Regions from separate parts of the Synechococcus sp. JA-3-3Ab genome, predicted to be linked through region 3. Evidence: predicted binding sites of a transcription regulator. Region 3 holds the regulator's gene; each other region holds the start of a gene.
What was found. Region 3 encodes NtcA, which controls nitrogen genes in cyanobacteria. Its sites were predicted from a motif close to GTANCNNNNGNTAC; they were not measured.
Positions count from the first base shown of each region.

Region 1 (10,312 bases), 730 kb from region 3:
TGGCCTTTTTGCCGGAAAGCTGCTCACAGAGAGCGATGACCTCTTGGGAAGTCCAGGCCTTGGGTCCCACCAAGGGAAAGACCTGCTGCTTGGCGGCTTCGACGCTGAGGGCTCGCACGGCAAATCGAGCTGCATCTAGGGTGTCGAGGTAGGCCGTGGGGATGCTCTCGCTGGCTACCCAAACAATTTGCTCTTCCAAAATCGGGATGGCGTACTGGCCGATCAATCCCTGCATAAAGCCCGCCGGACGAAAGATGGTGTAGGGCATCTGGGATCCGATCAAGTATTTCTCGATGTGGTGCTTGAAATTCATCAGGGGCACATTAGGGTACTCGTGCTGAGCACCCATGATGGAGAAAAAGATAAAATGCCCCACTTGGGCAGCCCGTGCCGCATTGATCAGAGCAACTTTGCCATCCCAATCCACCTGGCGGGCGCTGAGGGTGTCGGTTACTCGCACCGTGGCACAGTCGATCACCGCCTCGACGCCTTCCATCGCCGCTCGGAGCGTGCTGGGCTGCAGTAGGTTCCCCACCTTGAGGTGAGCCCCCCACTCGCTCAAGAAAGCAGCCTTGGCTGGGTTCCGCACCAGACAGGTAACCTGATGCCCCTCTTCGATGGCCCGCCGCACCACCTGACGGCCCAGCGTTCCCGTTGCCCCCACAACCAGCACGTTCATAAAATTATCATTTCTTAACCTTAGGCTTAGTCTATCAGACGGATGCAGCTCCTAACACAAGAGGATAGCTTGGTAGCCCCGTACTTTAGTGCGGAGCGGAAAAGCCCTTGAGCCACTTTAGTTGCTTCTTGACAGCGCCTTCGCGAGTCCATTTTGGGCTGCGTAAGAATCCCCTGGGTGGGAGTGTCAAAACTTGACCTGAGCAGTGGCAAACAAATAGGGATCCCCGCGGCGCCGCAGGGATCCCTGGTTATGGCTCAGTCTGCCGCCGAGAGAGTGTCTAGCCAGCCAGCTCGTTCATGCGTTGCGCCAAAGTGAAGTCCAGTTCCGTAATGCCCCCGGCATCGTGGGTGGTGAGATCCACCCGCACGCGGTTGTACACATTGGTCCACTCGGGGTGGTGCCCCATGCTCTCGGCTACCAAAGCCACACTGCTCATCCAGCCAAAAGCTTCCACAAAAGAGCGAAATTGAAATTGGCGATGCAGCTTCCCATCCTGCAAGGACCAACCCGGCAGGCTTTCCAGCTTGGTCTGGATCTCAGCCTCGCTGAGTTTGACAGGTCTGGACATGGGCGTTCCCTCCAGTCGTTGCCACCGCTTTCATCAAAAAATCACCTGAGGGCGGATCCCGGCTTCTTTACAAAACTTCGTAGTCTTCCGGTTCCTGCGAGGCAGCAGCAGGGCCAAGGGGTTTGTACAGCCAGTAGCCTTGCACAGTAAAGTGGGCCTGCCTGTAAAAGTTGAGGGCAGCTTGGTTGTGGCGGTAAACCTGCAAGGTAATGGCCGCTAACTGCTGCTGGGATCCCCAGCGTTCCACCTGTTGCATCAAAGCTTTGCCCAGTCCGCGCCGCCGGTGGGCAGGATCCACCCAGAGCAAAAAGATATAGGCCACTCGCCGATGGGTGGCTTGATCGGTGGAAACGCCGGCCCAGACACCGCCCACCGGCTCCCCTGTTGCTTCCTTGAGGATCCACCAGCAGGGGGTACGGGGAGGGTCGAAGAGGCGATCCAACGTCGCTTCCAGATGATCCCAGTGCCTTTGCTCGGGGAAAGATTCCTGCAAGGTGGCCTGCAATCCCCGCCGCACCCAGGGCCGATCCCAGGCGGAGCCAAGGCGCCAGCGGTAGCCAGCAGGCAAAGGGATCTCCGGTTCAGCCATCCTCAGCCATTCGCGGAAAAAAGAGCGGCAAGGCCCACCGCTGCTGCCTCCTCGATCGGGGCCGGCTGAGCCATATCTTCTGGCAGAAACGAGCGAATGCTCACCACCACCAGAGTGAATAGAAACACCAGCAGGATGAAGGCGGGAAAGATATACTGCCGTAGGATGTTCATATTTCTACACCTTAGCTCCTACAGTATAGTGCAAGTCGGGATGCGAGCGCGAAGAGGCTTCTCCAGGCCAGCCGCTGTTAGACTGGTGTAGCCATAGCTTTTGCGGGCAACTCCTCCGTCCGATGTCCTCCGCACCCTCTGAGCCCAATCCGGAAAACTTGCCTGTCTTGGGGCAGAAGGTACAGGCCAAGCTGCGCGCTCTGGCAACCCTGCCTGGCCTTGGCGAGAAAGGGATCCGGCTCCTGCTGCGGGTTGCTCAAGCCGACCCGGAGTGGAAAGTGCGGGCAAGAGCCTATGAAGTGTTGCCTCTTTAGAAAGAGGCGATCCTGCCCGATGGTTCGGTCTGGTCTTCCGACAAGCCCTCCTGAGCTGGCCTAACTCCAGCAACAGCTCAATCCACCTGGCTGCGGGTTTCTCTTTCAGGGCAGGGAAGAGCTACAGGTCTTGAGCCTAAAATACGCCTATCCCCTGCTGTGGAGATCCTTGGCTTCTTCAATGGACCCCACTGACCCGACCATGCTGCCTGTGCGCCCCCGAGAAACCGTTTCCATGTTCACCCGCGACGGGATCCAACTGGACGCGGATGTCTATCGCCCCGAAGGGGAGGGGAGCTACCCGGTCTTGCTGATGCGGCAACCCTACGGGCGGGCCATTGCCTCGACGGTAGTATACGCCCATCCGCGCTGGTATGCGGCCCACGGGTACATCGTGGTCGTTCAGGATGTGCGGGGGCGGGGCACGTCCAAGGGATCCTTCTACCCTTTCCGCCACGAAGCCGAGGACGGGTTCGACGCCGTCAACTGGGCGGCCGCTTTGCCGGGGAGCAACGGTGTGGTGGGTATGTACGGCTTTTCTTACCAAGGCATGACCCAACTGTATGCCGCCTCCACCCGTCCCAGCGCCCTGAAGGCCATCTGCCCAGCCATGCTGCCCTACGATCTCTACGCCGATGCCGCCTATCCGGGGGGAGCCTTCGCTTTCTACAACAACCTCAGTTGGGCCCTGCAACTGGAAGCTGAGGGGGCGCGCCTGCGCGGCGATGCCAACGCTTACCAGGCCCTTTTCAAGGCCTCCCGCAACCTGCCCCTTTACGATCCCATCCCCCTCAAGCCAGGCGTGCTGCAGCAATATGCGCCCCAGTCCTATTACTTTGACTGGCTGGAGCACAGCGAGCCCGACGACTACTGGCGCCAGCTCTCCCCCCGTCTGGAAGCGGTGGATCTGCCGATGTTGCACATTGGCGGCTGGTTCGACAGCTACCTAACCGGCAGCCTGCGCCTTTACAAGGAAATAAGCGCCCGCAGCCAAAACCCTCAGTACCTGGTTGTCGGGCCCTGGGCCCACCTGCCTTGGGGGCGCAAAGTGGGGGCGCTGGACTTTGGCCCCGAGGCCGTCAGCCCCATCGATCGGCTGCAGGTGCGCTGGTTCGACCAGTTCCTCAAAGGCAAAGACACAGGGATCCTCCAAGAGCCGCCGGTACGCCTGTTCGAGATGGGATCCAACCGCTGGCGCAGCTTTGAGGCCTGGCCCACGCCGGAGCCGAAGGTTTTCTACCTGCACAGCAGCGGCCTGGCCGCCCTTTCTGAAGCAGAGGGATCCCTTCGCCCAGAGCCCCCACCAAAGCAGCAGTCGGATACTTTTGTTCACGATCCCTGGCGACCCGTGCCGGCCCTAGGAGGCCACCTCATCCATCCCGCCGGGCCGCAGGAGCGCTCTGCCCTCGACTGCCGCGCCGATGTTCTCACCTACACCACCTCTCCCCTGGCAACCGACCTCGTCCTGGCAGGGGACATTCTCGTGGAAGTGTATGTGGAAGCCGACAGCCCCAGTTTCGATCTCTGCGCCGTGCTCTCGGTGGTGAGGCCGGAGGGCCAGGTGTATAACTTTTCCCAGGGCTACCGCCGGCTGCGGGATCCCCAGCCCAAGGCCCCCATTGGGATCCGTTGCCAGCCCACCTGCATCCGCATTCCCCGCGGCCACGCCCTGCGCCTCAGCCTTAGCGCGGCCTGTTTCCCGGCCTACCCCGTTAACACAGGCACGGGGATGCGAGAAGAGCGGCTCATCGAGGCCCGCATTCTCACCCTCGCTCTTCACAGCGGCAGCGACACCCCCTCGCGGCTGCATCTGCCCATTGTCGAGGGGAGTTAGGGGGAGTGACAGTTTAAGACAACACAGCTTCTCATCCCTTCGCAACTCCTCCTCACAAACAGACATCAAACGTTAGGATAGAAGCAAGCAGGGCAAGGGAACCCCATGTTGCAAGACCCGAAGTTGATCCGGCACTATCAGGCTTTGACCGACGCGCTGGTGGACAGTTGGCATCGCGGCTATCGGCGCACTGACGAGCTGCGCCTGCTGGTGGATGGCTACCTGCTGGCCCTGCGAACTGGCAAGCAATTGCAGCCTTTTGAGATCTACCGCCTTGAAGACGAGGTCAACCGCTTCCTCTACGACCCCTCCAACTTCGTGGAGCCGGAACTGGAGCGGGAGACCGAGGCGATGCGGGGCTATTGATATTGCTTATTGATATTGCATAGAGAGGGGCCGGGGGTGAGGGATCGAACACCGGCAGAGGCCTGGTAGGCTGGGGTCAGTGCTGTTCCTCACTCCAGTCCTATGGCGGTTTGGGATACGCTGGCAACTTCTCGGCGTCCGGCCCTGCTGGGATCCGGCTTGGGCTTGGGGATAGCCTTGACCCTTGGGTATGGGCTGTTCGGCTACCACGTCTTGCAGGTTGGCATCTGGTTGTTGAGCATCCTGTTGGTGGGGTTGTACGTGGCCCAGTTTCCCCCAGCTCAGCCCCCTTGGGATCCGACGCGGCTGCGCTGGCGCCAGGAGTTGCTGCACCTGGGGCTATTGGCGTTGGTTTTTGCTCCCATCTACCTCTACGACCTGGCCAACATCCCCTTTCAGATCAACACCGACGAGATTGTCATCACCTCCATGGCCCGGCGGGCTTCAGCGGTACGCTACCCCGATATCTTTGGGCTGATGCCAGAGTACTTCTATTTTCCCCGCTTTATGTTCAGCCTCTTTGGCGGCCTGACGCGGCTGATGGGGGGAGTCACGCTGGTGAATGTGCGCACGGTGCATGCCACCTTCGGGGTTGTCACCATTCTGGTGGCCTACGGGTTTTTTCGGTCGTTCTGGAACCCCCGGCTGGCCTTGGCGGCGGCGGCCCTCCTGGGATCCAACCACGCTCTGCTGGGCATCAGCCGCATGGCGATGCGGGAGAACCTGATTGTGCTGGTGGAGTGTGCGGCCCTGGCCTTGATCTTAAAGGGCGTGCGGGAAAAGAATCCCCTGCTTTTGTATTTGGGGGGAGGGGCAGCGGGTTTCTCCCTCTACGGCTATCTGCCGGGGCGGGTGGTGATCTTGCTGGGGTTGCTGTTTGGCGGCCTCTACCTGCTCCTGGGCCGGGAGGATCTGCAAGGAGAAAACAAGCAGGCCAACCCCTTCTGGACTTTGGCCAAGCTGACGGTGCCGGCGGCGCTGGGGTTTTTCCTGGTGGCTGCGCCCATTCTGGTGGCCACTGCCACTGCTCCGCCAGTGAGCGCCGAGTATGCCCGCCAGCAATTTCTCTTTTTCCCAGAAGGGCGGGCGCTGCAGCAGATGTGGGTGAATGCCGCTACGCCAGCCGAGGCGGTGTGGCGCAACATCCGCAACGGCCTAAGTATGTTCAACGACCCCAGCCAGCACGACCGGGGCTATATCTATCCCAACTACGGCCATGCCTTTGTAGATCCCCTGACAGGGGTCTTGATCTGGCTGGGGCTGGGATCCGGGCTCTACCGCCTTCTCAAAGGGCGCAGCCAACCCCACGACTGGCTCTGCCTGGGCAGCTTCCTGTTTCTCTACCTGCTCTTTAGCTTGGCCATCACCAAAGCCCCCAACTACACTCGCCTGCTGGTGATCCTGCCCTTTGTAGCCTACCTAACCCTGGAAGGGATCCAAGTGCTGGCAGGTCTCCTGGAACGCTGGGGATCCCGGGCCGGGAGTTGGCTGCCGGCGGCGGCGATGGCGGGGGCAATCCTGCTGATTGGGGGGTGGAACCTGGCCATTTTTGGAGACTTTGTCCACAAAGGCTGGACGCAGGGCAACGATGTGGGGGCCACCGGGCGCTATGTGGCAGCTCGCCAAATGGATCCCGACCACCGCTTCTACCTGGCGGCCAGCACCGCCTACCCCTATTTCAGTTGGGGAGAACCCCCCTACTGGCAGAGTTGGATCCAGTTTTTTGCCGGGCCGGAGCAGGAGGTGCAGGTTTTTTCCCCGGAGGCCTTGCCGACCCAAGACCTACAGCCGCCGTTTACCCTGTTCCTGAACGAGGGGGTATGGGATCAACAGGGGGCGGCGCTGCAGCGGCGCTTTCCCCAGGGGCAGTTGCACCGCATCCCGGCTGAGCGGGGGCTGTGGGCTTTTGAGGTGGGGGATCCCTAGAGCTCCCCCCCTGGTTTGGCCAACCCACTGTTCGCGGGACGGAGTCCTTTCGCGTCAGCGCGACGGAGTCCTTTCTTTTTACCAGGCTAAAAGTAGCTGAAAGCACATTATGCAGATCCAGAGCCCCCAACAGTAGAAGAAGATAGCGTTCCAGGGATCCCAGACGTGCGTTTTGATGCCTACGACCCGGGCGAGGGGTTTTACGACGAGCTGTTTTTGGGGCGTAACCAGCCCCGTCCTGAGGCGATCCCGTTGATTGAGCGCATTCATTCTCTGGAAGAAGGGGAACTGCAGCAGCGGCAAGCGGCAGCACAGGCGGCCCTCTTTCAAATGGGGGTGACCTTCAACGTCTATGGCGATAGCCAGGGCACGGAGCGAATTTTCCCCTTTGACATCATTCCCCGCATCGTCTCGGCTTCCGAGTGGCAGCGGCTGGAGAAGGGCCTTAAGCAGCGCATCCACGCCCTCAACCTGTTCATCGACGATGTTTATCACGACCAGAAGATCCTTAAGGATGGGGTGATCCCTGCCGAGCTGATCGAAACGGCCAAGGGATTTCTGCGGCCCTGTGTGGGGCTCAACCTGCCGGGGAGAATTTGGTGCCACGTCACCGGCACCGACCTGGTGCGGGATCGGGACGGGACTTGGTACGTGTTGGAAGATAACCTGCGCTGTCCGTCGGGAATCTCCTACGTGCTGGAAAATCGGCGGGTGATGAAAAGCACCTTTCCCTCCCTGTTCAACACCATGGGGATCCGCCCGGTGGACGACTACCCTAGCCATTTGTTGGATACTCTGCTTAACCTGGTGCCGCACCTAGCCAACCCAACGGTGGTGGTGCTCACCCCCGGCATCTACAACTCCGCCTACTTCGAGCATTCTTTCCTCGCCCAGCAAATGGGGGTGGAGCTGGTGGAAGGGCGGGATCTGGTGGTGGCCGATGGCTATTTGCAAATGCGCACCACCAAGGGGCTGCAGCGGGTGGATGTGATCTACCGCCGCATCGACGATGACTTCATCGATCCCCTTGCTTTTCGCCCTGATTCCCTCTTGGGGGTACCCGGCCTGTTTGAGGTCTACCGGTCGGGGCGGCTGGCGATTGCCAACGCTTTGGGAACGGGGGTGGCGGACGACAAGGTGATCTACGCCTATGTGCCCCAGATGATCCGCTACTATCTGGGAGAGGAAGCCATTTTGCCCAACGTGCCCACCTACCTCTGCTGGGATCCCAAGGATCAGGCGTATGTGCTGGAGAACCTCGACAAGCTGGTGGTGAAGGCAGCCAACGAGTCGGGTGGCTATGGCATGCTGATGGGATCCCAGGCCACACCGGAAGAGCGGGCTGCTTTTGCCGAGAAAATCCGCGCCCAGCCGCGCAACTACATCGCCCAACCCACCCTGTGCCTTTCTCGCGTGCCCACCTTGGTGGATCGGGGAGAAGGCCTCCGTCTAGAACCCTGTCATGTGGACTTGCGGCCCTATATCCTCTACGGCAAAGAGATCTACGTTCACCCAGGGGGGCTGACCCGCGTCGCCCTCAAGAAGGGATCTCTGGTGGTGAACTCCTCCCAGGGGGGCGGCAGCAAAGATACCTGGGTGCTCTGCGCGGATCCCGGCTGTTGAGAGACGGCTTGCAAAATAGGTTCAGAGCCGCTCGCCCGAACCTCTGCTCCACCGGCCAAAGCGGCTGGCATGCTGAAGCGCCAAATCCACGTAGTGCTGGGCGTGAAGGCGCAGTTGCTCGACCTGATACATTCACGCTGGACTCTCCTGAACATGGTTCAGGAAAGAAGCGATCGCATCCTGCCTATCTCTGAGCAGGAAGGCGGTATCCCGCAAAGCCCTGAGGAATACCCCCCGAGCGCTTTCCCCCTTCACTTCCCGGCAACCGTTGCGGTGGACTCAAGGATCAGGGGGAAACTTGGTCTACTATATCCCTCTCAATGACTTTTGCCAAACCGCCTAAAGCTCAGTAAATTCAGCAAAGTTCAGGGTTTTGGGGGTTAGAGGCATGCTCTTCCTCGGTGAGGGTGCGGATAACCTTGGCCGGGATCCCCGCCGCCAAAGAGTGGGGTGGCACAGACCGGGTGACCACCGCTCCAGCTCCCACCATGCTGCCCGCCCCGATGGTGACCCCGCTCAAGATAATGGCCCCAATCCCGATCAGACATCCCCCCTCGATGTGGGCACTGTGGATGACCGCTCGATGGCCTATGGTCACTTCCTCGCCAATCAGGGTCGGCTGTCCGGGATCCCCGTGCAGAATGGCTCCATCTTGGATGTTGCTGCGGTGGCCAATGACAATGGGCGAGAGATCCCCCCGCAAGATGGCCCCGTACCAGATGCTCACCGCTTCCGCAAGTTGGACATCGCCGATCAGTGTGGCATTGGCGGCAATAAAGGCTGCCTGGTCGATCCCTCTCGGCTGCTGCTCTAACCCCACTTTCCAAACGCCCTTGGCAACGGCTTCCATTTCCCCAATCCTACTGCTACCGGGGGTTCGGCAATTCCAGACCTGCCCCAGCGCTCCGCGCCGCCTCCAGTCCCAGAAAAAGAGAGGAGCCAGGGATCCAGAAAATCAACCTGTCCCTTTGCTCCTGTTTCACCATTGTCAATCCATTGCACAATAGCAATGAGATATAAGCAACACATTTGGCTCATTGTCGATAGCTGTGGAAGCGTTCGTTAGATTAATTTCTAACTCTTGTAGGAGAGGGGCTAGGGGTGAGGGATTTTAGCTAAGCCTGCCGTTGCAGCAGGGGAGAGGATTCAGACGGTTGCAAGGGGCGAATGGCAAAGAAAGTTTCGTAGATGCAATCGCCAACGTGGTTCATTTGTAGCTGCAATTTGTCGAGAAACTCATGTAAGCCCTGCTCCATAATGTCGTCGATGGTTAGGTAGTCCAGCTCAGAACGCAGGCGGCCCAAAGCTCGCTCGCTGGGATCCCGCCAAGTATCGGCTGGGGTGCCGGTGATCTGGTGCAGGGATCGATCCGCATGAATAAGACAAAACTGAATGGAGCGGGGAAATTGCCGATCCAAAATCAGGAAAGAGGCCACCTCTCTGGGATTGATGCGGTGCTGGCGGCTGTATTTCCGGTACATTTCATAAGCACTGGCCGACTTCAGCAAAGCAATCCACTGCAACTCATCCAAAGCCGTGCCCACATACTGCAGAGAGGGCAGCAAAATAAAATACTTAACATCCAAAATGCGCGCCGTTTTGTCCGCCCGCTCCAAAAGACGGCCAATCTGGCCAAAGTGCCAACCTTCCCCGTGGGTCATGGTGGCATCCATCACCCCGGCGAATAGGTGGCTGGCCAGTTTCACTTCCGTGAAGAAATCGTGGAGCTGACTCAGGTGGGGGCCTTGCTGAGCTGCTTCTTTGACCATCAAATAAAAGCGGTTGACCCGCTCCCACATTTCTGAAGAAATGACCTCCCGCACAGAACGGGCATTTTCTCGCGCCAGCCGCAAACAGGAAAGGATGGAGTTGGGGTAATCCCTATCAAAAGCCAGGAACTGGATGACTGTTTCTTGGGTTGCCTGGCCATAGCGTTGGTAAAACAGCTCCTGATCCCCGGTGGTGTAGACGATGGGATCCCACTGCTGGGCGGGACCGCTGGGCAAGTCTAGGATGAGGTTGAGATTGACATCGATGAAGCGGGCGATGTTCTCGGCGCGCTCCACGTAGCGGTTGAGCCAGTAGATGGAATCGGCCACCCGACTCAGCATGCTGTTGCCTCCTCTGGAGTGTCTTGTCTCTGCGCTCCGTTCAAATTCAACAAACGAAGCAGCCGCCGCACCTTCACCAGCAGCACCCCCGTCAGGCCGGTCAAGATCCACCCCATCCACTCGGCT
Region 1 is NC_007775.1:1,058,055-1,068,366, reverse strand. It holds gene CYA_RS04915 (NAD(P)H-binding protein) at 1-679, opposite strand, end outside; gene CYA_RS04910 (4a-hydroxytetrahydrobiopterin dehydratase) at 960-1,250, opposite strand; gene CYA_RS04905 (GNAT family N-acetyltransferase) at 1,318-1,839, opposite strand; gene CYA_RS15025 (hypothetical protein) at 1,842-2,012, opposite strand; gene CYA_RS04900 (hypothetical protein) at 2,135-2,326, shown strand; gene CYA_RS04895 (CocE/NonD family hydrolase) at 2,529-4,160, shown strand; gene CYA_RS04890 (DUF6761 family protein) at 4,266-4,526, shown strand; gene CYA_RS04885 (glycosyltransferase family 39 protein) at 4,629-6,452, shown strand; gene CYA_RS04880 (circularly permuted type 2 ATP-grasp protein) at 6,618-8,075, shown strand; gene CYA_RS04870 (gamma carbonic anhydrase family protein) at 8,431-8,925, opposite strand; gene CYA_RS04865 (alpha-E domain-containing protein) at 9,191-10,186, opposite strand; gene CYA_RS04860 (hypothetical protein) at 10,180-10,312, opposite strand, start outside.
Region 1: a site for NtcA is predicted at 6,545-6,558, ahead of CYA_RS04880 (circularly permuted type 2 ATP-grasp protein). Genes of this name have one in related genera too.

Region 2 (10,312 bases), 420 kb from region 3:
TTGCACAAGTGAGCGTATGGCCTCCATCGGCTAGGCCCCCGGCTGGACGTCTTCCTGATTATGGAGGCAATCTGCCCAAAGGGCCGCAAGGAGATCTGGCCAGCCCCAACCCACCCTCTCTTGCCTGGGGAAGTTCCCGCTGGCAATACCGACTTGTGCCAGCTCTGGATCCTGCAGCAGGGATTTCTTCCAGAACTCGGCAAGCCTTAGAGAAACTGGTGGCTTTCCGGCTGCAACACCACCTCGTTGGGCACGGCATTGGCAGGCATCGTCAGGACAAAGCGAATCGCCTCGGCAGCCGTGGCAGGGCTGAGCATTTTGTCCCGCTGCACCTTGAGGCTGATGGGATCCCAGAAGGGGGAGTCGATGCCGCCAAAGTAAAACAGAGTAAAGCGTACCCCAAAGCGCTTCAGCTCGTCAGCCATGCACTTGGTAAAACCGACCACGCCAAACTTGGCAGCACAGTAGGCAGAGGCCATGGCCATGGGGTGGCGGCCCAGAATGCCGGGGAAGTTGAGGATGTGGCCGGATTTTTGCTCCCGCATGGCGTTGGCCGCCAGTTGGCTGGTGTAGAAGCTGCCCTTGAGGTTGACCGCCAGCATCCGCTCCAGCTCAACAGGGGTAATGTGCTGGGCAGGCTTGAGGATCCCGGCTCCGGCCAAGTTGATCACCACGTCGATCCGCCCGTGCCTTTGGAGGGTCTGGTTGACCAGGGCCTCCGCCTGAGCGTAATCCGTCACATCGGCAGGGATCCCCAGCCCGGAGGCAGCCCCCAGGGACATCGCTTTCTCCGCCAGCGTGCGCAAGGGATCCTCTCGCCGCGCCGCCAGCACCAGATGGGCTCCGGCCTGGGCCAGGAGAGGCACAAGGGCGCTGCCAATGCCCCCTGTGGCCCCTGTAATGAGAACAACCGCCTGGGACAATGAGGAAGACACGTTACGTTTTTTAAACTCTTCCTCTCATCATACCCAGGGAGTGGCCTTGAGGGACGATCCAGAGAGTTAAACCCGACGCAACCGCAGTCGCTGCACCCATTCTTCCCCAAAGCGCAGCCAGTCTGCCATTTTTTCTGGAGTCACCGGTGGTGGGTAATCCCGCCAAATGACAAGCTGCGGCCCGAAGCCCTCCGCATAACAAGGAGGATGCTGCTCCAAGAAGTTGAGGAAACTGGGGTGGAAGCGCAGGCGAATCTTAGCCTCATCTTCTCCGCGCAAAAGGTAGCGGCGAGAAAAGTCGGGATGGTTCTCGAAATTAATATCCTGCATGCCAAAAGCTTTAGCAACGTCGTGGAACAAGGGAACTTCTGGGTGCAGCCGAAAATGAGGTAGCCGTAGGTCTTCGCAATAGGCCCAGAAAACAGAAAAGTAATACTCTCTCTCTCTTCTTCTTCTGGAAACCTTCCAGCTGTAGTCAAAGATGGCGATTTCGGTTCCATCGTTCAGTCGTTCGAACATCGAGTTGTAGAAACGAGCGCCGCTTCGTTTTCTGGAAGCCTTCCAGCTGTAGTCAAAGATGGCGATTTCGGTTCCATCGTTCAGTCGTTTGAACATCGAGTTGTAGAAACGAGCGCCGCTTCGTTGGAATAGCTCAAAGCCAGCCTGAAGCAAGCGGGAGCGGATCCCTTCGGGTAGCTCTGCTGAAAACGACATGCCCAGGCTCCTGGCCACCTGCTCCAAAGCTTCCCGACGCTTCTTCTCTAGATAGTCAGCTAGATAGACAACAAGCGCCAGAAGGCCTAAGAGAATAAGGACCCAAATAATAAGAGCTATAAGCCATCCCATCCAAACCCCCCCTGAGTTTGTAAACTCAGCACCCCCATCCAGAGTACCATAGCAGGCACAAAAAAGGGATCCCTCCAGCAAGAAGGGATCCCGTTCAAAAGCCTTGGCCGAGAACTAATAGTTTAGATGAGAATCAGGCGTCGAAATAGAGCGCGAACTCGTAGGGGTGAGGCCGCAGGTTGATGGGGTTGATCTCGTTGTCAATTTTGTACTCGATGTAGGCCTCGATGAGATCTTCGGTAAAGACACCTCCCTCCAACAAGAAAGCGTGATCCTTCTGCAGGCTTTCCAGAGCATCCAGCAGGGATCCGGGCGTGGAGGGGATCTTGGCCAGCTCGTCTGGCTCTAGATCGTAGATGTCTTTGTCCAGGGGCTCGCCGGGGTGGATCTTGTTCTTGATCCCGTCCAAGCCGGCCATCAACATGGCCGAGAAGGCGATGTAGGGGTTGCAGGTGGCATCGGGGCAGCGAAACTCCAGCCGCTTGGCCTTGGGATTTTTGCCCGTGACCGGAATGCGAATGGAAGCCGAGCGGTTGCCCTGCGAGTAGGCCAGGTTTACCGGCGCCTCAAACCCGGGCACCAAGCGCTTGTAGGAGTTGGTGGTGGGATTGGTGAAGGCCAGGATGGCCGGGGCGTGCTTGAGCAGGCCGCCGATGTAGTAGAGAGCCGTTTCGCTGAGATCGGCATAGTTGCCCTCTTGGTAGAACAGGGGCTGACCGTCTTTCCAGAGGGACTGGTGCGTGTGCATGCCGCTGCCGTTGTCATTGAAGAGGGGCTTGGGCATGAACGTCACCGTCTTGCCGTGCTTGCGGGCCACGTTCCGGATCACGTACTTGTAAATCATCATGTAGTCGGCAGCCGTGATCAGATCGGCAAAGCGGTAGCCCAGCTCCCCTTGCCCGCCGGTAGCCACCTCGTGGTGGTGCTTCTCGATAGGCACCCCCAACTTGGCCATCGTCAGCAGCATCTCGGTGCGGAGGTCTTGATGAGCATCGGTAGGCGGGACGGGGAAATAGCCTTCTTTGTAGCGCGGCTTGTAACCGAGGTTGCCGCCTTTTTCCTCCCGGCCTGAGTTCCAGCGGCCCTCAATCGAATCTACGAAGTAGTAGCCGGCATTTTGGGTTTGGTCAAACCGCACATCTTCAAAAATGAAAAACTCTGCCTCTGGGCCAAAGTAAGCCGTGTCGGCAATGCCGGTAGACTGCAGATAGGCAACCGCCCGCGCCGCCAGGCTCCGCGGACAACGGCTGTAGGGCTGGCCAGTGCGCGGCTCGATGATGTTGCAGATGAGGCTGAGGGTGGGCACTTGAAAAAATGGGTCGATCCAGGCCGTCTTGGGATCCGGCACCATGTACATGTCCGACTCGTTGATCGCTTTCCAACCCCGAATGCTGGATCCGTCGAAAGGGATTCCCTCGCGGAAGGTTTCTTCAGTGATCATCGAGGGGTGGAAGGAGACATGCTGCCAGGTGCCGAAGATGTCCACAAACTTGAGATCCACCATCTGGACATCGTTGTCCTGGATCATCTGAAGCACTTCTTGGGGCGTGGATGCCATTACTCTCTCCTGATTGGGTTGCGGTTGAGACTGGGGTAATCAAAGGTAGACGGGATCCCCACGCTTCGACTTGAATGAGCCAAAAGCGCTCACCCATCCTAGAAAGGCCGATCTCAGCATTTTGTAGTTTCTGATACGAAATTGCCCTGGCTTTGGCCTTCTGCTCCAGAGGTTGGCCATCGCGCCTCTCAGCCAGGCGTTTCTGCCCTGTTGTCCTCCAGACAGAGACAAAACCCTGTCCCCCTAGCTAGAGGAAAGCGAAAATGGGACTAACAAGCTCCAGCCTCGCCGAGGGTACCAGCTCGTGTTAGGCTAAAACGTAGTCGTTATGAGTTTGGTTTAGTTTTCAGCAACAGCAAGGAGCGACATCGGATGACAGAGCAAAGTCGGGTTGAGAACGTGGTGATTATTGGTTCTGGCCCTGCTGGGTTTACGGCGGCCATTTATGCCGGGCGTGCCAACCTGAAGCCGGTTGTGTTTGAGGGGTTTCAGGTGGGCGGGATCCCGGGCGGGCAGTTGATGACCACCACCGAGGTGGAGAACTTTCCGGGTTTTCCCGAGGGCATCAGTGGCCCCCAACTCATGAAAAACATGCGTGCCCAGGCGCAGCGGTGGGGGGCAGAGCTTTACCCCGAGGACGTCACCTTTGTGGATCTGAGCCAGCGGCCTTTTGTGGTTCGCTCTGACGAACGGGAAGTGCGCACCCACAGCCTGATTATTGCCACCGGGGCCACGGCCAAGCGCCTGCACTTGCCCGGAGAGGAGATCTACTGGAACCGGGGCATGTCGGCCTGCGCCGTCTGCGATGGGGCCATGCCCATGTTTAGGGGGGTGGAGCTGGTGGTCATTGGCGGCGGCGATACCGCCTGTGAGGAGGCCACCTACCTGACCAAGTTTGGATCCCATATCCACATGCTGGTGCGCAGTGGCAAGATGCGGGCCAGCAAGGCCATGCAAGACCGGGTGCTCAACCACCCCAAGATTACCGTCCACTGGCACACGGAGGCGGTGGAGGTTCTGGGCGACGGCCTGCGCCTGACGGGGGTGAAGGTGCGCAACAACCAGACGGGCGAGATCCGGGAGATGGCAGTGGGCGGCCTGTTCTACGCCATCGGCCACAAGCCCAACACCGACTTGTTCAAAGGGCAACTGGAACTGGATGAAGTGGGCTACATTGTCACCCGCCCAGGATCTGTAGCCACCAGTGTAGAGGGCGTGTTTGCCGCCGGGGATGTGCAGGATCACGAGTTTCGCCAGGCCATCACCGCTGCCGGCACCGGCTGTATGGCGGCCATGCTGGCGGAGCGCTGGCTCTCCGAACACGGCCTGGCACAGGAGTATCACGTCGTCCCTCAAAGCCATCTTGAGCCCGCTTCTGCCTCTGCTGTCGAGGTAGAGCCGGAGGGAGACTCGGCTGTTGAGGAGGCCAGTTTTGAGCAGGAGGTGCAAGATGACCTCGACTTCAGCCAGACCTGCCACGAGGGGAGCTATGCCCTGCGGCGGCTCTACCACGAAAGCGATCGCCTGCTGATGGTCAAGTACACCGCCCCCACCTGTGCCCCTTGTCATGCCCTCAAGCTGATCTTGAACAAGGTCATCGAAGAGTTTGCCGACAAGCTGCATGTGGTGGAGATCGACATCGAGAAAGACCCGGAGATCGCCGAGGCAGGGGGGGTCACCTGCACGCCGACGGTGCAGTTTTTCAAAAACAAGGAGCTGGTGGCTCAGGTGGTGGGTGTCAAGCCCAAGTCCCACTACCGGGAGGTGATCCAGGCCAATTTGTCTGAGGCAAAATCAGCTTGAGGTAGTCCCCCTCACCCCCGGCCCCTCTCCCAGCCCCTCTCCCTGAGGGAGAGGGGAGCTAGGCGGCTAGTCGGCAAAGGCGCTGTAGTATGCACCCTGCAGGGCGGCCAAAGAGACTGACAACAGGGGATCCCCTTCTGCCGTTGTCAACACCAACGGATCCGCAGGCCCGCCCACCTGTCCTAGAAGCTGCCACTGGCCGGGGAGCTGCGACTCTAAGTAGGCTTCCCAAGGAGAGCGCTGGGCTGGATCGACGGAAACGAGGATGCGGCTGGATCCCTCGCCAAAGAGGGCCTGATCCCAGGGCAGGGATCCAGGAGCTAGGGAGACGCTGGCGCCGCGGCCCCCACTCAGGCAGGCTTCTGCCAAGGCCACCGCCAGCCCTCCCTCGCTGCAGTCGTGGGCGGAGCGCACCCACCCCTGGCGGATGCCGTGGCGGCAGGCCCCTTGCACGCGCTTTTCCAGCTCCAGATCCACGGGGGCAGGACGACCCGTGACCTTGTTGTAGATTGCCGCCAAATACTCGCTGCCGCCCAGGCTGGTGACGGCCTGGGATCCCAAGAGGTAGACGAGATCCCCTTCTTGCTGCCACCCCTGGCCACAGATGAATTTCAAGTCCGGAATGAGGCCCACCATGCCGATGACGGGGGTGGGGTAGATGGCCTGGGATCCCTTCTCGTTGTAGAGGGAGACGTTCCCCCCCGTAACCGGCGTGCCCAGGGCGCGGCAGGCCTCGGCAATCCCCCGACAGGCCAGGGCCAACTGCCAGTACACCACTGGGTTTTCCGGGCTGCCGAAGTTGAGGTTGTCGGTTATGGCTAGGGGATCCGCCCCCACGCAGGAGAGGTTGCGGGCGGCTTCGGCCACGGCGGCCTTGGCCCCCTCGTAGGGATCCAAATACACCCAGCGGCCATTGCCATCTAGGGTGGCGGCAATGGCTTTGCGGGCAGCCTGCAGAGGGGGCACCTCGCCCACGCCAAATTTTTGGGAGCGGATGCGGATAACCGCCGCATCTCCCTGTCCCGGCCAAAGGACGGTGTTGTTTTGCACCTGGTGGTCGTACTGGCGATAGATCCAGGCTTTGCTGGCCAGGGTGGGGCTTGCCAAAAGCTGTAGCAGCACCTGCTCCCACGCCAGCGTTTTCTGGGGTAGGTGGATCCCTTGCCGGTCGCAGGGGGGAAGGGTACTGGGATCCCATTGCCAGGCTGCCTGCACATACTCCGGCGGCTCTGGCAACAGGGGGCGGACGTAAACAGGAGTATCCTCCGCCAAGGCCCGCGCCGGCACCCTCACCACGCAGGATCCCTGGTGCCAGATCTCCACCAGCGGCTCGGCAATGACTTCTCCGGCCACGCTGGCCTGCAGGCCCCAGCGATGGAAGATCTCCATTACCTCCGCCTCGCGGCCTTTTTGCACCACCAGCAGCATCCGCTCCTGGGACTCCGAGAGCAAGTATTCCCAAGCCGCCATGCCGCTTTCCCGCGCCGGCACGCGGTCGAGGTCAAAGCGGATCCCCACCCCTCCTTTGGCGGCCATCTCTGCGGTGGAGCAGGTGATCCCGGCTGCCCCCATGTCCTGGGCCGCCACCACCGCTACCGTGGCAAAGGCCTCCAGACAGGCCTCGATGAGACATTTGCCCAGAAAGGGATCCCCCACCTGCACCGCCGGCCGATCCTGCTGCGCGTCCTCCTTGAGCTCGGCGCTGGCAAAGCTGGCCCCGCGGATCCCGTCCCGGCCGGTGGTGGCGCCGACGTACAAGATCGGGTTGCCCACTCCCCGCGCTGCCGACTTCACCACCGCCGGCGTCTCCAGCAGGCCCAGGGCCATGACGTTGACCAGGGGGTTGCCGCTGTAGCAGGGATCCACCGCCACTTCCCCCCCCACCGTGGGCACCCCCACGCAGTTGCCGTAGTGGGCGATCCCCTCCACCACCCTGGCCATGAGGCGGCGGTTGCGGGGATCCGTGAGCGGCCCAAAGCGCAAAGAGTTCAACAGCGCAATGGGGCGGGCGCCCAGGGTAAAGATATCCCGCAGGATGCCCCCCACCCCGGTGGCCGCCCCCTGGAAGGGTTCCACGGCGGAAGGATGGTTGTGGGACTCGATCTTAAAGGCCAGCCAGTCCCCATCCCCCAGATCCACCACGCCGGCATTTTCCCCCGGCCCCACCACCACCCGCTCGCCCGTGGTGGGAAAGTGCTTTAGCAGAGGGCGGGAGTTCTTGTAGCAGCAGTGCTCCGACCACATCACCCCAAACATGGCCAGCTCGGTGGGGTTGGGATCCCGGCCCAGTTGCTGCTGGATCTGGCGGTATTCCTCTGGGGAAAGGCCGTGGGCTTTCAGGTCTGGCGGGGCAGAAGCGGAGGTCATAGCGTTCAAGGTTTACCTAATTCGCCAGGAAGGCCTGCCCTGTACCCCCCTATATCCCCCCGTACACGGGGGGACTGGGGGGCCGGTCAGGGTCGGGATGAATGGCGAAGACACTCATGAACAGATATCGTAATCTCATGTGCGAATTGCCTACCAGTACCGCTTGCGCCCTACTTCTAGCCAAGTCGCCCTAATGGGTGAGTGGCTGGAGTTGTTGCGTAAACAGTACAACTATCGCTTGGCGGAGCGCTTCCGCTGGTGGGAGCAAAATCGCTGCGGTATCCATGCTTGCTCCTTAACGGTCTGTCATCTGCCTGAGTTGAAGGAGCAGCCCGACTTGTACTCGCAGCAGCGGGACTTGCCCAATACCAAGGCTTTGTTTCCTGAATACCGAGAGATTTATTCCCAGGTGCTCCAAGACTGCATACGGCGGGTACAAAGGGCCTTTGATAGATGGATCAAAGGTGACTCCAACGGCAAGCGGGCAGGAAGGCCGAGATTTAAGGGTGTTGGGCGGTACCGCTCCTTTACCTTCCCCCAAATGAAGCAGGACTGCATTCGAGGGAAGTTTATCCATCTGCCCAAAATTGGGCCGGTTAAGCTGATCCAGCACCGTCCTTTGCCCGACGGTTTTACGATCAAGACTGCTACCGTTACCCGCAAGGTTGATGGGTGGTACAGCCTGTTAAGGGCTCAAGGGGTACAATAGCAGCACTTAGCAAACCAACTTCGGAAGGAGGATGGATTGATCAGTAGTAAAGAAGTCTTCACTATCTGCTCCATGCTATATTTCCCAATTCTGCAAAGCTGCCGAATAAAATGCTTCAACACCGACCACATCATCTCAATGGGATTCAACTCCGGCGCATACACAGGCAAGTATAGGATTCGTGCTCCTGTACCCCTAATCAATTCCTCAACTTCCCGACTCTTGTGGATATTTAAATTGTCCATAATCACAACCTTCCTCGCATCTAGCTTCGGACATAGCTCGCTTCTCAAAAACTCCAAAAAGTCTCCTTTCTTCATCCCACCCTTGATGACACGACAGCCAACTACACCTCTCAAGGAAATAGCTCCAATAACCGTATACTTTTCACCCTTGTATCTCTGACGATAATGATAAGCCCGTTGACCACGTAAACTCCGAGATACTCCCCGCTCCATTCCCTCCCAGACCCCTGTCTGGTCGAGGGCAATCAAATCCTCTGCTGGAATATCCCTGACTTCTTGACTATAAGCTAGTCGTTCTCTTTGCACCTCCTCTTCTTTGACTTTTGCACTGCGGTAGGTCTTTTTTTTAAAGTCATTCCTTGCTTTTTCAAGAAATTATGTATCGTGACGATGCTTACATTGATTCCTAAGCGCTCGCGCAACAGTTCTTGATACTGCCACAGGTAGAAGTCTGGGTGTTCTGTAATAATTGCCATCACTTCCTGCCGATGTTGTTCCAAAATGCCCACTCGCTTGGTGCCTGCTTTCTTAGGGGCTAAATCTTGAGTTTGTTGGTACTGACGCACCCAGCGGTGTACTGTTCTTTTGGTCACCATGAAGCGTTTAGCTACCTGGCGGATGGAGGTGTTACCTGCCTGGTAGGCTGCTACAACTCTTTGCCGCAAATCCAAAGAATGAGTCGGCATTCCTTTCTCTCCTTCCTCTTGAATACCTGTACCCTATTTTAAATTAAAAGGCTGTAGCTCATCTCCATCTAGGAAGCTTGCCTGCGAGCTGTACGCCTCCTCTACCTCAATAAACTCCATGCCATAATGCTGACATAATTGCGCAATACGCTCCTTGAACCGACCTGTTGGAATGAAAACAAAGTTTTGGTTATTGACCTTCCCTAAACCGCATTCTTTGTTCCAACCAAAGACTATTCTCCCAATTGAGTGGTGCAAACAGAAGTCAATGACCTTGCCCGCAGCTTTGTGGATTGCATCCCGCATCCGCCGGTTTCCGTAATTCGGTCAAGCTGCTGCAACCAAAACCCCGGCAGCTTGTGAGTCTTGAGCCTAGCCAGCTCCTTGTTGTGCCACTGGTTAAAGGACTTGACTTTGCGGCCATCAATGATGAAGCTATGTCCTAAGTTGCTAACGCACGTAAGCCAGTTGTTGACTCCGTGGTCAATTGCTAGAGCTTTTCTCGGATCCAGCGATTGGGGTCGAGCAGGCTTGGCATAGACCCACTCCAGCTACAGACTTACAGGCCTGTTGCGCGGCGGAAACATACATTGCGATGAAGTGCTTGCTTTGGGTTCTCCCCATCTCAGCACAAAGCTCACCATAGCTTGCCCATCGCTTCGTTTTGAAATAGACTTGTCTCGCATAGTACAAAGCACAGTTGTACACCTTATTAGACTGTTGACACAAGTACTCTAATAGGGGGACTAGCTCCCTGTTCCTGACTCGAACCTGCTGACAGCCGCACTCCATCATTGTTGGCAAGCGGCATGACAACCGCAGTCTGACATGGGCAAGCGATAGTACGAGAGGAAAGTCAACGGTACAATCACTACAACCATGCTGTGGGGCTAGCGGTTGTTTATCTTATTTTTTGGCCAAAGAGTAAGGAAAGAGGTCTTGGTAGGAGAAGTCAGGGACAGGTTGTTTGAGCTATGAAACTATATCAACGACCCCCATCATGGGTAAGCGACCAAAGTCGCTAGCGGGCTTTTCCGCCCCGCACTCAAGTGCGGGGCTACCAAGCTATCCTTTTGTTGTGTAGCGTCGATGCTTGTGGGGTCATGTCTGAAGCTCAAGATTTGCTGCCGGTGGGGGCGAGGGTTGAGGTGGTAGAGATGCCT
Region 2 is NC_007775.1:1,366,632-1,376,943, reverse strand. It holds gene CYA_RS06445 (cation:proton antiporter) at 1-27, opposite strand, end outside; gene CYA_RS06440 (SDR family oxidoreductase) at 207-935, opposite strand; gene CYA_RS06435 (hypothetical protein) at 1,002-1,781, opposite strand; gene glnA (type I glutamate--ammonia ligase) at 1,915-3,339, opposite strand; gene trxB (thioredoxin-disulfide reductase) at 3,712-5,142, shown strand; gene purL (phosphoribosylformylglycinamidine synthase subunit PurL) at 5,209-7,509, opposite strand; gene CYA_RS06415 (RNA-guided endonuclease InsQ/TnpB family protein) at 7,649-8,218, shown strand; one part of gene CYA_RS14420 (IS630-like element ISSoc15 family transposase) at 8,203-8,813, opposite strand; one part of gene CYA_RS14420 (IS630-like element ISSoc15 family transposase) at 8,813-9,149, opposite strand; gene CYA_RS06400 (IS200/IS605 family element transposase accessory protein TnpB) at 9,183-9,455, opposite strand; gene CYA_RS15735 (hypothetical protein) at 9,383-9,637, opposite strand; partial or broken gene CYA_RS14700 (IS200/IS605 family transposase) at 9,989-10,124, shown strand; gene CYA_RS06395 (DUF3148 domain-containing protein) at 10,253-10,312, shown strand, end outside.
Region 2: a site for NtcA is predicted at 3,463-3,476, ahead of glnA (type I glutamate--ammonia ligase). Genes of this name have one in related genera too.

Region 3 (10,312 bases):
CCTCCTGCAGTGACTGTACAGCTCGACCTGGCGTGCGCTGTAGCCGGCTAATTTGCTCAGATAGGATCTGCAGAAACTCTTTGGCACTGAGGATCCCTGCTCGCAGCAAGATAACATTTTCGTAGTAGCTGGTTGCCCCTTCGCAGAACCAGAGGCAGTCCACATAGTTTTCTTGGTTGTAGTCAATTTTCTCCAAAGCTAGAGGGCGCAGCCGCTTGACGTTCCAAGCATGGAAAAGCTCATGGGCCAGCAGCGCCAAAAAGCGACGGTAGGACTGAGGCTGATGCAGCTCCAGTCCAGAATAATTGAGGGTGGCACTGTACTTGTGCTCCAGGCCGCCAAATCCCCCGGCTGACAAATGCACAATAAACCAGTAGCGGTCGTAGGGCAGCTCGCCAAAAAACGCCGCCGTGGCCCGGACAATTTTCTCGGCATCGGCCACCGCTTGCTCCAAATTTAGGGTGCCCGCTCCCCAGACCACGAAGTAGTGAGGGATCCCTTCCACCGCAAACGACCGCAACTGGTGCAGGCCCACCTCCACCGGGCTATCCACCAGCTCGTCGTAGTCTGCCGCCACAAAAGACTGGCCGGAAGCAGCATCCTCAGAAGAAGACCTCAAAGGTCGCAAACTGATGGCGACGTGCCAGTCGGGTTTGGGAGGGATTATCGTCAAGGTGTAGGGCTCCCGCTCGCGACCGGGCACGTAGAGAAAGAGCGCCGCCCCGTTGAAGTAGGCGTGGGTGAGATCCAAATGGTTGGTGCGCACCGTCAGCTCGTAGGCGTAGACCCGATAGCGGATCGCGACAGCCGAACAGCGGGGCGGCTCGATCTCCCAAGTGTGCTTATCTACCTTCCGCCAGGCCAAAGGGATCCCTTGCTCCGTTGCTGCCTGAAACTCTTGCACATGGCGGGCATATTCCCGCACCAGGTAGGATCCCGGCGTCCACACCGGCAGCCGCAGTTGCAGAGGTACTTCTGGATCCACCTCTTGGATCTGTAGTTCCACCTCCAAAAGGTGATTGGCCGGCTCCGGCATCCGCACCGTGAAATGCTGACGGCTTAGCTGAGAAGGGGCGGCAACCCCACCCTGCGCGATCCCCATATAACTTTCCTCGCACCTCCCGCCTGCACCGTCCCAAAACAGTGCGCTAGAGGCATATCTTGGACAGGAGACAAGACTTCAAAGATGTAGCTCCTGCTACAAAGATATCCAAGCAGAGTCTTTTAGCTTAGGATAATCTTGCCGCCGAGGTCATTTTTGAGTCAAGGGTGGCTTGGGTCAATAGCGGGCAGCTCAACCCCGGCACTCCTGGCTGATCTTGTTGGGTTGATTCTAAGGGATAAACTGACCTTAAAAGGTTGAAGAATATGGCAGTGGCCATTGCAGAAAAATCTCTGGTTGCAGCCTTCAAACAGTTGGGAGGGCCTCACCATCCTCCGGTTATCGAAACGTTTGAGCGCGGTAAGACCATCTTCTTTCCTGGGGATCCGGCGGAGCGGGTTTACTTTTTGGTGAAAGGAGCTGTCAAGCTCTCGCGGGTCTACGAAATGGGGGAAGAAATTACCGTCGCTCTCCTGCGGGAAAACAGCATCTTTGGGGTGCTCTCCTTCATCACGGGGCAGCGCTCCGACCGCTTCTATCACGCGGTGGCCTTTACCCGCGTCGAGCTGCTCTCTCTGCCCATCGAACAGGTGGAAAAATCCTTGCGGGAGAACGCTGAGCTCTCCATGTTGCTCCTCAAGAGCCTGTCTTCCCGCATCTTGCAGACGGAGATGATGATCGAGACGCTGGCCCACCGCGACATGGGATCCCGTCTGGTCAGCTTTCTACTGATCCTCTGCCGCGACTTCGGGGTGCCCGGCCCCAATGGAGTCACCATCGATCTCAAGCTATCCCACCAGGCCATTGCGGAAGCGATCGGCTCCACTCGCGTCACCATCACTCGTCTGTTGGGGGAGCTGCGCAAGAAGAACTACATTTCCATCCACAAGAAAAAGATCACCGTCCACGACCCAATGCAGCTTGGCCATCGCTTTGCCTAGGGGGAGAAGCTGCCCCTAGGGCCGTTTCCAGGAATTTACCAGTCGGGACAATCCCTCCCTCTGGGAGAGGAGTAGCCGTGCCACCAGGGCAGGGCAGCGACGAGGGAACCTCCCCTCAACCACCAGGGGCTGAGAGCGATCCTTGGGGGGAGGCTTGCTGCTGGGCCAGAGCAGCCAAGATCTTTTCCCCCATTTCCCGACAGCCGACGAGGGTCATCCCCTCAGAGTAGATGTCGGCAGTGCGGTAGCCCTGGGCCAAAACCGCCTCGACGGCCTGTTCGATGCGGTCGGCAGCCTGGGGCTGATCCAAGGAGTAGCGCAGCAGCATTGCCCCGGAGAGCACCTGGGCAATGGGGTTGGCCTTGTCTTGTCCGGCAATATCCGGGGCTGACCCGTGTACGGGTTCGTACACCCCAGGGCCAGAGGATCCCAAAGAGGCAGAGGGCAACATGCCGATGGACCCGGTCAGCATCGCCGCCTCGTCGGAGAGGATATCCCCGAAGAGGTTCTCCGTGAGAATGACGTCAAACTGCTTGGGCCAGCGCACCAACTGCATGGCAGCATTATCGACGTACAGGTGGGACAGCTCCACGTCGGGGTACTCAGCCGCAATGGCGGTAACCCGCTCCCGCCACAGTTGTGACACTTCCAGGACATTGGCTTTATCCACCGAGCAGAGCTTGCGCCGGCGTTTGCGGGCCAGTTCAAAAGCCACACGGGCAATGCGATCCACCTCCGCCTCGCTGTAGGCCATGGTGTTCACACCCCGCCGGGATCCCTTGGCATCTGTGAAGATCCCTTTGGGTTGGCCGAAGTAGATGCCGCCGGTGAGCTCCCGCACCACCACCAGGTCGATCCCGGCAACCACCTCCGGCTTGAGGGAAGAGGCCTGCACCAGTTGCGGAAAGATCTTCACCGGGCGCAAGTTGGCAAACAGCCCCAGGCCCGCCCGCAAGCCCAACAAAGCCCGCTCAGGGCGCTTCTCCCGCGGCAGGGTGTCGTACTTAAAGTCGCCAACTGCCGCCAAGTAAACAGCATCGCTCTCCTGGGCCATTTTCAAGGTCTCTGGCGGCAAGGGATCCCCCGTGGCTTCGTAGGCGGCCCCGCCAATCAAGCCCTCCTGCCACTGGAGGGAAAACCCCACCTGAGCGGCAACCGCATCCAAAACCGCCCGCCCCACCTGCATGATTTCAGGACCGATCCCATCTCCGGCCAGGGCTGTAATCCGATAGGTTCGGACAGCAGAGGAAGGAACGCTCATGGGCGGTCACAGCAAAAGAATGCGTAGCGATATTACCATCCCTTGGCCCCCAGGTTTGCCGAAAAGTCCCCCACGTCCAAAAAAAGTGCAGCCCGGCCACCGGCCTGCTGCACTCAGAGTTATCAAGCCGATATTCTGCCCTCTAGAACAGGCCCAGGGTGACCCACTTATCCAGAGGCAAGGTGGCGCCAATGCCCAAATAGAGGGTGACCAAGGTGCCGATCAAAAACACCGTCGTCGCCACGGGGCGGCGCAGCGGATTCTGAAACTTGTTGACGTTTTCGATGAAAGGCACAAACAGAAGGCCGACCGGAATGGCCGACATCAGGGCAATGCCCAAGAGCTTGTTGGGAGCAATGCGCAAAATGTGAAACGCGGGGTAGAGATACCACTCCGGCAGAATTTCCAGCGGCGTGGCAAAGGGATCCGCCGGCTCGCCGACACCCGCCGGATCCATGACCGCTAGGCCGACAATCACCCCAATAGTGCCCAGGATCACCACCGGGAACATAAAGAGCAAATCGTTGGGCCAAGCGGGCTCCCCGTAGGTCATGTGGCCCATGTTCTTCTTCAGCTTGGCCAAAACTTTGGGATTGTCTAGGTCAACTTTGCGGGTAATCGCCTCGGTTGCTATCACTTGCTTTGAGACCGGCATAGCCATTCTCCTTGTCTAGGGCAAAAGTTCTGAAAAGATGCATCCAGGGTGCCCGGCTCACAAGAACCGGTTTGGGATCACAAAGGCCCGGAGATGCCCTGGCGGCGGATCATCAGAAAGTGCATCGTCATGAAGACCGCCGTCAGCCAAGGCAACACAAAGGTGTGCAGGCTGTAGAAACGGGTGAGGGTGGCTTGGCCAACTGCCTCGCCGCCGCGGATAAGCTGGACCAGGGCATCCCCCACCACCGGAATGGCACTGGGCACCCCGGAGACGATCTTGACTGCCCAATAGCCCACCTGATCCCAAGGCAGGGAGTAACCGGTAACCCCAAAGGAAACCGTCAGTACCGCCAAGATCACGCCGGTTACCCAGGTCAGCTCGCGCGGCTTCTTGAACCCCCCCGTCAGGTAAACCCGGAAGGTGTGTAGAATCATCATCAACACCATCATGGAAGCACTCCAGCGGTGGATGGAGCGCAGCAGCCAGCCGAAGTTGACCTGGGTCATGATGTAGTTGACCGATTCAAAAGCCTCGGCCACCGTTGGACGGTAGTAAAAAGTCATGGCAAAGCCGGTGGCAAACTGAATGAGGAAGCACACCAGCGTGATGCCGCCGAGGCAGTAGAAGATATTAACGTGGGGCGGAATGAATTTTCCGGTTGCGTCATCGACGAAAGGCGTGATCTCCAGCCGCTCGTCTAGCCAGTCGTAAACTTTGCTCATGATGCCTGCAATTTTTAGAGTTGGATATCCAGGGCGGGGCGGGCCCACTCCCTATAGCACTGTAACACAATTCGTTAACACGATCATGAAGTCGGGCTCAGCTTTGAGACAGGGATCCCTACACCAACAGCCCAAACGCCTGCTGATGTCTCATCTTGTTCACGTTTCTTAGTATTTCTTAGCTTCTTCTTCAGTTTGGGATCCGATGATTGCGCAGAAGCCGAGATCTGGGGAAAGCAGTTGCAGAGGGTTGGGGATCGGATGGGGGTTACGCCAGGCTGTCCGAGTTTTGTTGCTAGGGTGCCTGCTCTGGGCGAGTTTGGGCATTGGCGCCTGTCAGGTGCAGGCCAGCCGCTGGGGGGAAGAGCAGCAACTGCTGGCGCAGGCGTGGGCCTATGTGGATCGGGCCTACGTGGATCCGGGTTTCAACGGACAGAACTGGTGGCAGGTGCGCCAGCGCTTTCTCTCTCGGCCCCTGAAGGATCGGCAAGAGACCTACCGGGCCATCGAGGAGATGCTGGCAACTCTGGGGGATCCCTACACCCGCTTTTTGGACAGGGAGCACTACCTCAGCCTGCAGACTTCCACTGCTGGCGAGTTGAGCGGCGTCGGCCTCCAGATTGCCATCGACGGGCAGGGGGCAGTACGGGTCATCGCCCCAATGGAGGGGACTCCTGCCGAGCGGGCCGGGATCCAACCTCAAGATGAGATCCTGGCGGTGGATCAGGTGCCAGTGGCAGGGCTGAGCTTGGATGAGGTGGCAGAACGCATGCGCGGCCCCAGCGGCACAACCGTTAGCCTACGGCTAAGGCGGCAGGAGCGCATCTGGGAGGTGGAGCTGGTGCGGCAGTCCATCCTGATCAACCCGGTGCGCACCGGTTTTTTCAAGCTGCCCCAGGGGGAGGTAGCCTACATCCGCCTCAGCCAGTTTAACGGCAATGCCGCCGCTCAAGTGCGTCAGGCCATCCAGGCCGCAGAAGCGCGAGGAGTGCGGGGCTACATCCTCGATCTGCGCAACAACCCCGGAGGGTTACTGCAGGCGGCCATTGAGATTGCTCGCTTTTGGATCCCCAAAGGCGACATCGTGCGAGTGACGGATCGCTACGGCATTCAGGACGGCATTCCCGCCACCGGCGAAGTCCTCACGGCAGCCCCCTTGGTCGTCTTAGTGAACCAGGGCAGTGCCAGCGCCAGCGAAGTCTTGGCGGGGGCGTTGCAGGACAGCGGACGGGCGCAACTGGTGGGAACGCGCACCTTCGGCAAGGGGCTGATCCAATCCCTGCTGGAGCTGGCGGACGGCTCGGGGCTGGCCGTGACCACTGCCAAATACCTCACCCCCAACGGCCACGACATTCATCGCCAAGGGATCCAGCCCGATGTGGAGGTGGCCGCGGGCCCTGTTCCCCTGACGGCAGAAAGCCTGGGCGGCCCTGAGGATGGGCAGTTGCAGCGGGCTTTGGAAGTGTTGGGGGCGACTTTGTCGGTGGCCCAGGGGATCCCAGCGGCAGCTAACACCTGAGGGGGAGAAGGGGAGTGCCTGTTTGTCTGCGATTCGTTTTAGGATCGGGTTTAGCCGTCCACTTGGCCCTGCTCTCGATCCCTCTGGCATGAATGCCCTGCAAAAATTTCACCACTTCTTCAACTGCTGCATTGGCGCCTGGCACACCGAGCGCACCTACCACTATTTGGATCGAGGGGAGGTGGAGCGTTCGCGCACCGACTTCACCATTCGCACCCTCACCCCTGAGCTCAAGGAGAAGGTCCTGGCCGACAACAACTACCCCAACCACGGTGTGGACGGGTTTTTGGGCTTCCACCTGGCGTTTGAGACGGTTTCCGAAAAAGGGGAGGAGGCTGGGCAAGAGCTAAACATGCTCTTCGTGCCCCGGCGAGAAGGGCCCCGTGGGCTGGAGGGCGACTACTTGCGGGATCGGGCCTATGAGGAAGACCGCCCCATAGTGGCCAGCTTCCGCTTCGATCCCGGATCCCTGCAACTGGTGATGACCACCACCTACACCCGCGTCGTTGCTGTGGATACCATCACCTTGCTTAACCCACGCCTGCGCCTGCGCCAGATCCTCACCTACCAACGACCCCCTCACGGTCAGCCCTTGGAGGAGCTGCTGCTGGTGGGGTTTGGGGTAGAACAAAAGCTTACCTAGGGGGGTTTATCGGTGGATCCGGAGTTGATCCCTCCCGAAGACTTGCGCCTGCCCCAGCATCTGGCCCGGATTGAGGCCAGCTTTGAGCGGGGACAATACCGTCGGGTTCTGGAACAGGTGAAACAGGCCCAAAGCCGCTACCCGCAAGCGGGCAAGCTGCGGCTCTGGCAGGCCCTGGCCGAGGAGGCCCTTGGAGAGACCCAGGAGGCGATCCGCTTGGCGCAAACCTTGCTGGGCAACCCGGATCCGGAAGTGGCTCAACAGGCCCGCTACGTGTTGGGCATCTGGCAGGCTCCGCGTCTGCGGCGACCAGCAGAGTGGTTGCTCGAAATCCCAGATCTCAGCCATCTGGAAGAGGCCGAGCCAGGGGAACGCCGTCTGGTCTATGAGCGCCCCCGCCGCCCAGCTTCCCTGCCAAAAGTCGCCGATCCCATCCGCCGCGAGGCTGCTCCCCCCTTGAATACCCAACGGCTGACGTGGGTGTTGATCGGGATCCTTTTCGCCCTGCTAGCGGTGATGGCCTGGCTGCCCTAGCCCAGCCCTGGGTCGGCGCAGAGACAGGCTGCCTGACCCAAAAGCAGCAACAGCCGCCCTCGTCGCCCCCGAGTTGAAGAGAGATACTGGGAATAGGGATGGCTGTAACCCTTGGCTGCAGATGCTGGGCGAGCGTCCCAGTTGGATCCCGGGCAACAGTAGGTAACCAGCGGAGGTTGAGAGTGGCTACACAGACATTGGTCATCGATGCAGTAGAGCAGTTGGGCTTGCGGGTCACTCTGGGAGATATTGCCTCCAGCACAGGCCTGGCCCTAGAGGAGGCCAAACAGGAGTTGCTGAAGTTAGCCCAAAAGGCTGGGGGGCATCTCCAGGTTTCGCGGCAGGGGGAGATTGCCTACGTTTTCCCGCCCGACTTTCGCGACATTCTCAAGCGCAGGGAGCAGCAGGATCGGCTGGCAGCCTTGCGACGCAAGCTGTGGGGCGGCTTTCTCTACGGGCTGCGCATCTCCTTCGGCATCCTGTTGGTGGTGTCGATTATCCTCATCACCCTGGCGTTGATAGCTCTGCAGATGGCCAGCAGTCGTGAAGAGGGCAGCGGCAGTCGCAGTCGCTCGCGCGAGGTGGGGTTCTTCTACTTCCCCAACCTTTGGGTGGGCAACCCCTTCTGGAGTCCCTACCCCTACTACGGGGGCTATTCCGGTCGGGCGCAGCCCCGCCGGGAAAAATCGGAGATGAACTTTTTGGAGGCGGTGTACAGCTTCCTGTTTGGGGACGGGGATCCCAACGCCAACCTGGAAGAGGAGCGCTATGCCTTGATCGGCCAAGTGATCCGCGCCAACGGGGGGGTGATCGCCGCCGAGCAGGTGCTGCCCTACCTGGATGTGGAGCCGGGATCCCCGGCCCTAGAATACGAAGACTATATGCTGCCCATTCTGCTCAAGTTCGACGGCCAGCCGGAGGTAAGCGAGGACGGCGATATCGTCTATCGCTTCCCAGAGCTACAGGTGGCCGCCTCAGAGCGCCGCTCCAAGAAGATCCCGGAGGTGTTGCAAGAAAAACCCTGGGTGTTTAGCCGCGCCACCCCTGAGCAACTGACCCTAGCTGCTGGCTTGGGTGTGCTCAATTTCCTCTTGGCGGCCATTCTCTACGGGGCGCGGGAGGAGGTGGCAGCCGCCGCTGGCAGCAACGCCTTTTTGGCGTTTATCTACCCGCTGATTGGATTCCTCTTTCTCTACGGCACGCTGTTTTTGGCAGTGCCTGCAGTGCGGTGGCTGACGTTGCAGTTCCGCAACCAGGGGGTGGAGCGCCGCAATCGCATCCGGCGGTTCTGGCAAGAGCGGCTGAAGCGTCCCTCCGAGGCGCTGCTGCGCAAGCTCGACTTTGCCCGCCGCTTCCGCCGCCAAGAAGTGGTGCGGGAGTCGGACACCATCTACTCTACGGAGCGGGATCTGATCGAGCAGCGGGACTACCGGCTGGACGAGCCGGCCTTTCGCCAGCTTTTGCAGCAGGAGCAACCCCTGGAAAGCAAGTCGGAAGAGGTGCCCCGGCCTCGTCTCTAGCGAGGGGTTGAGGCCTGCCCAAGGGTCTTATCGAGCCATGGCCAATGCCAGTAGCGCGCAAGGCAAGCAACAGGATGGGAGGCAGGGGGGCCTGGTCCGCCTGGGGATCGACGTGGGAGGCACCTTCACGGATCTGGTGCTCCTCCAGGAAGGCCAGATCCGGACAGCCAAGGTGCTCTCCACCCCCAGCCCAGAAGCGGGGGTCTTTGGCGCCCTGGACAAGCTGGGCCCAGTTGAGGTGGACGTGTTCTGCCACGGCATGACGGTGGCCACCAACGCCCTCTTGGAGCGCAAGGGATCCCCCACCCTGTTTCTGACCACGGCGGGCTTCCGGGATGTGCTGGCCATTGGTCGCCAAAACCGCCCTTCCCTTTACGACCTCACCCAGCCCAAGCCAGAGCCGGTGGTGCCCCGCCACCACTGCCTGGAGGTGAAGGAGCGCTGCAGCGCCGGCGGCGTGGTCGAGCCGCTGACGGAAGAGGAAATCCAGCGCGTCCTCCGGGAAGTGGGCGAGCGGGTAGAGCGGGATGGGATCCGTGCCGTGGGGGTGGGATTCTTGTTTTCTTTCCTCTACCCGGAGCACGAGCAGCGCCTGGGGGCGGCCCTGAGAGAGGCTTTCCCCGACTTGCATGTTTCCCTCTCCTGCGAAGTGGCGCCGGAGTTTCGGGAATACGAGCGCTTTAGCACCACGGCCATTGATGCCTACCTCAGCCCGGTGCTGGCGGGCTACCTGCACCGCTTGGCGCAGGGCTGCCGGCAGCGAGGGATCCCCGAACCCCTGATCATGCAATCCTCCGGCGGCGTCACTTCCATTGCCCAGGCAGCGGCTCATGCCTCGGTGGCGCTGCTTTCGGGGCCAGCGGGCGGCGTTTACGGGGCGGCCTACCTGGGCTGGCTGAGCGGCTATTCCCATCTGCTCAGCTTCGATATGGGGGGAACCAGTACCGATGTGGCCCTCATTCAAGACGGCCTCCCTCAGGTTACCCCGTCAGCGGTGGTGTGCGGCCTGCCGGTGCAACAGCCCCAGATCGACATCCATACCGTCAGCGCCGGGGGCGGATCCCTGGCCTCGCTGTTGCCGGGCGGGGGGCTGCAGGTGGGGCCGGAAAGTGCCGGCTCCAACCCTGGGCCGGCCTGCTACGGTCGGGGGGGAACGGCTCCCACGGTAACCGATGCCAACCTCTGGCTGGGCTACCTGCCGGATGGGGGCTGGCTGGGGGATGCCGTTTGCCTACGGCGGGACTTGGCCGGCCAGGCCATCGGAACGCTGGCGGAGCCCTTGGGTTTGACTTTGGAGGAGACGGCTGTTGGCATTCGCACCCTGGCCAATGTGGCCATGGCGCGGGCTTTGCGGGTCATCAGCGTGGAGCGGGGCTTGGATCCTGCCGATTTTGCCCTGTTGGCCTTTGGCG
Region 3 is NC_007775.1:1,791,599-1,801,910, reverse strand. It holds gene CYA_RS08490 (M61 family metallopeptidase) at 1-1,102, opposite strand, end outside; gene ntcA (global nitrogen regulator NtcA) at 1,369-2,043, shown strand; gene leuB (3-isopropylmalate dehydrogenase) at 2,159-3,304, opposite strand; gene petD (cytochrome b6-f complex subunit IV) at 3,447-3,959, opposite strand; gene petB (cytochrome b6) at 4,037-4,684, opposite strand; gene CYA_RS08465 (S41 family peptidase) at 4,890-6,203, shown strand; gene CYA_RS08460 (phycobiliprotein lyase) at 6,226-6,846, shown strand; gene CYA_RS08455 (hypothetical protein) at 6,859-7,380, shown strand; gene CYA_RS08450 (hypothetical protein) at 7,563-8,900, shown strand; gene CYA_RS08445 (hydantoinase/oxoprolinase family protein) at 8,938-10,312, shown strand, end outside.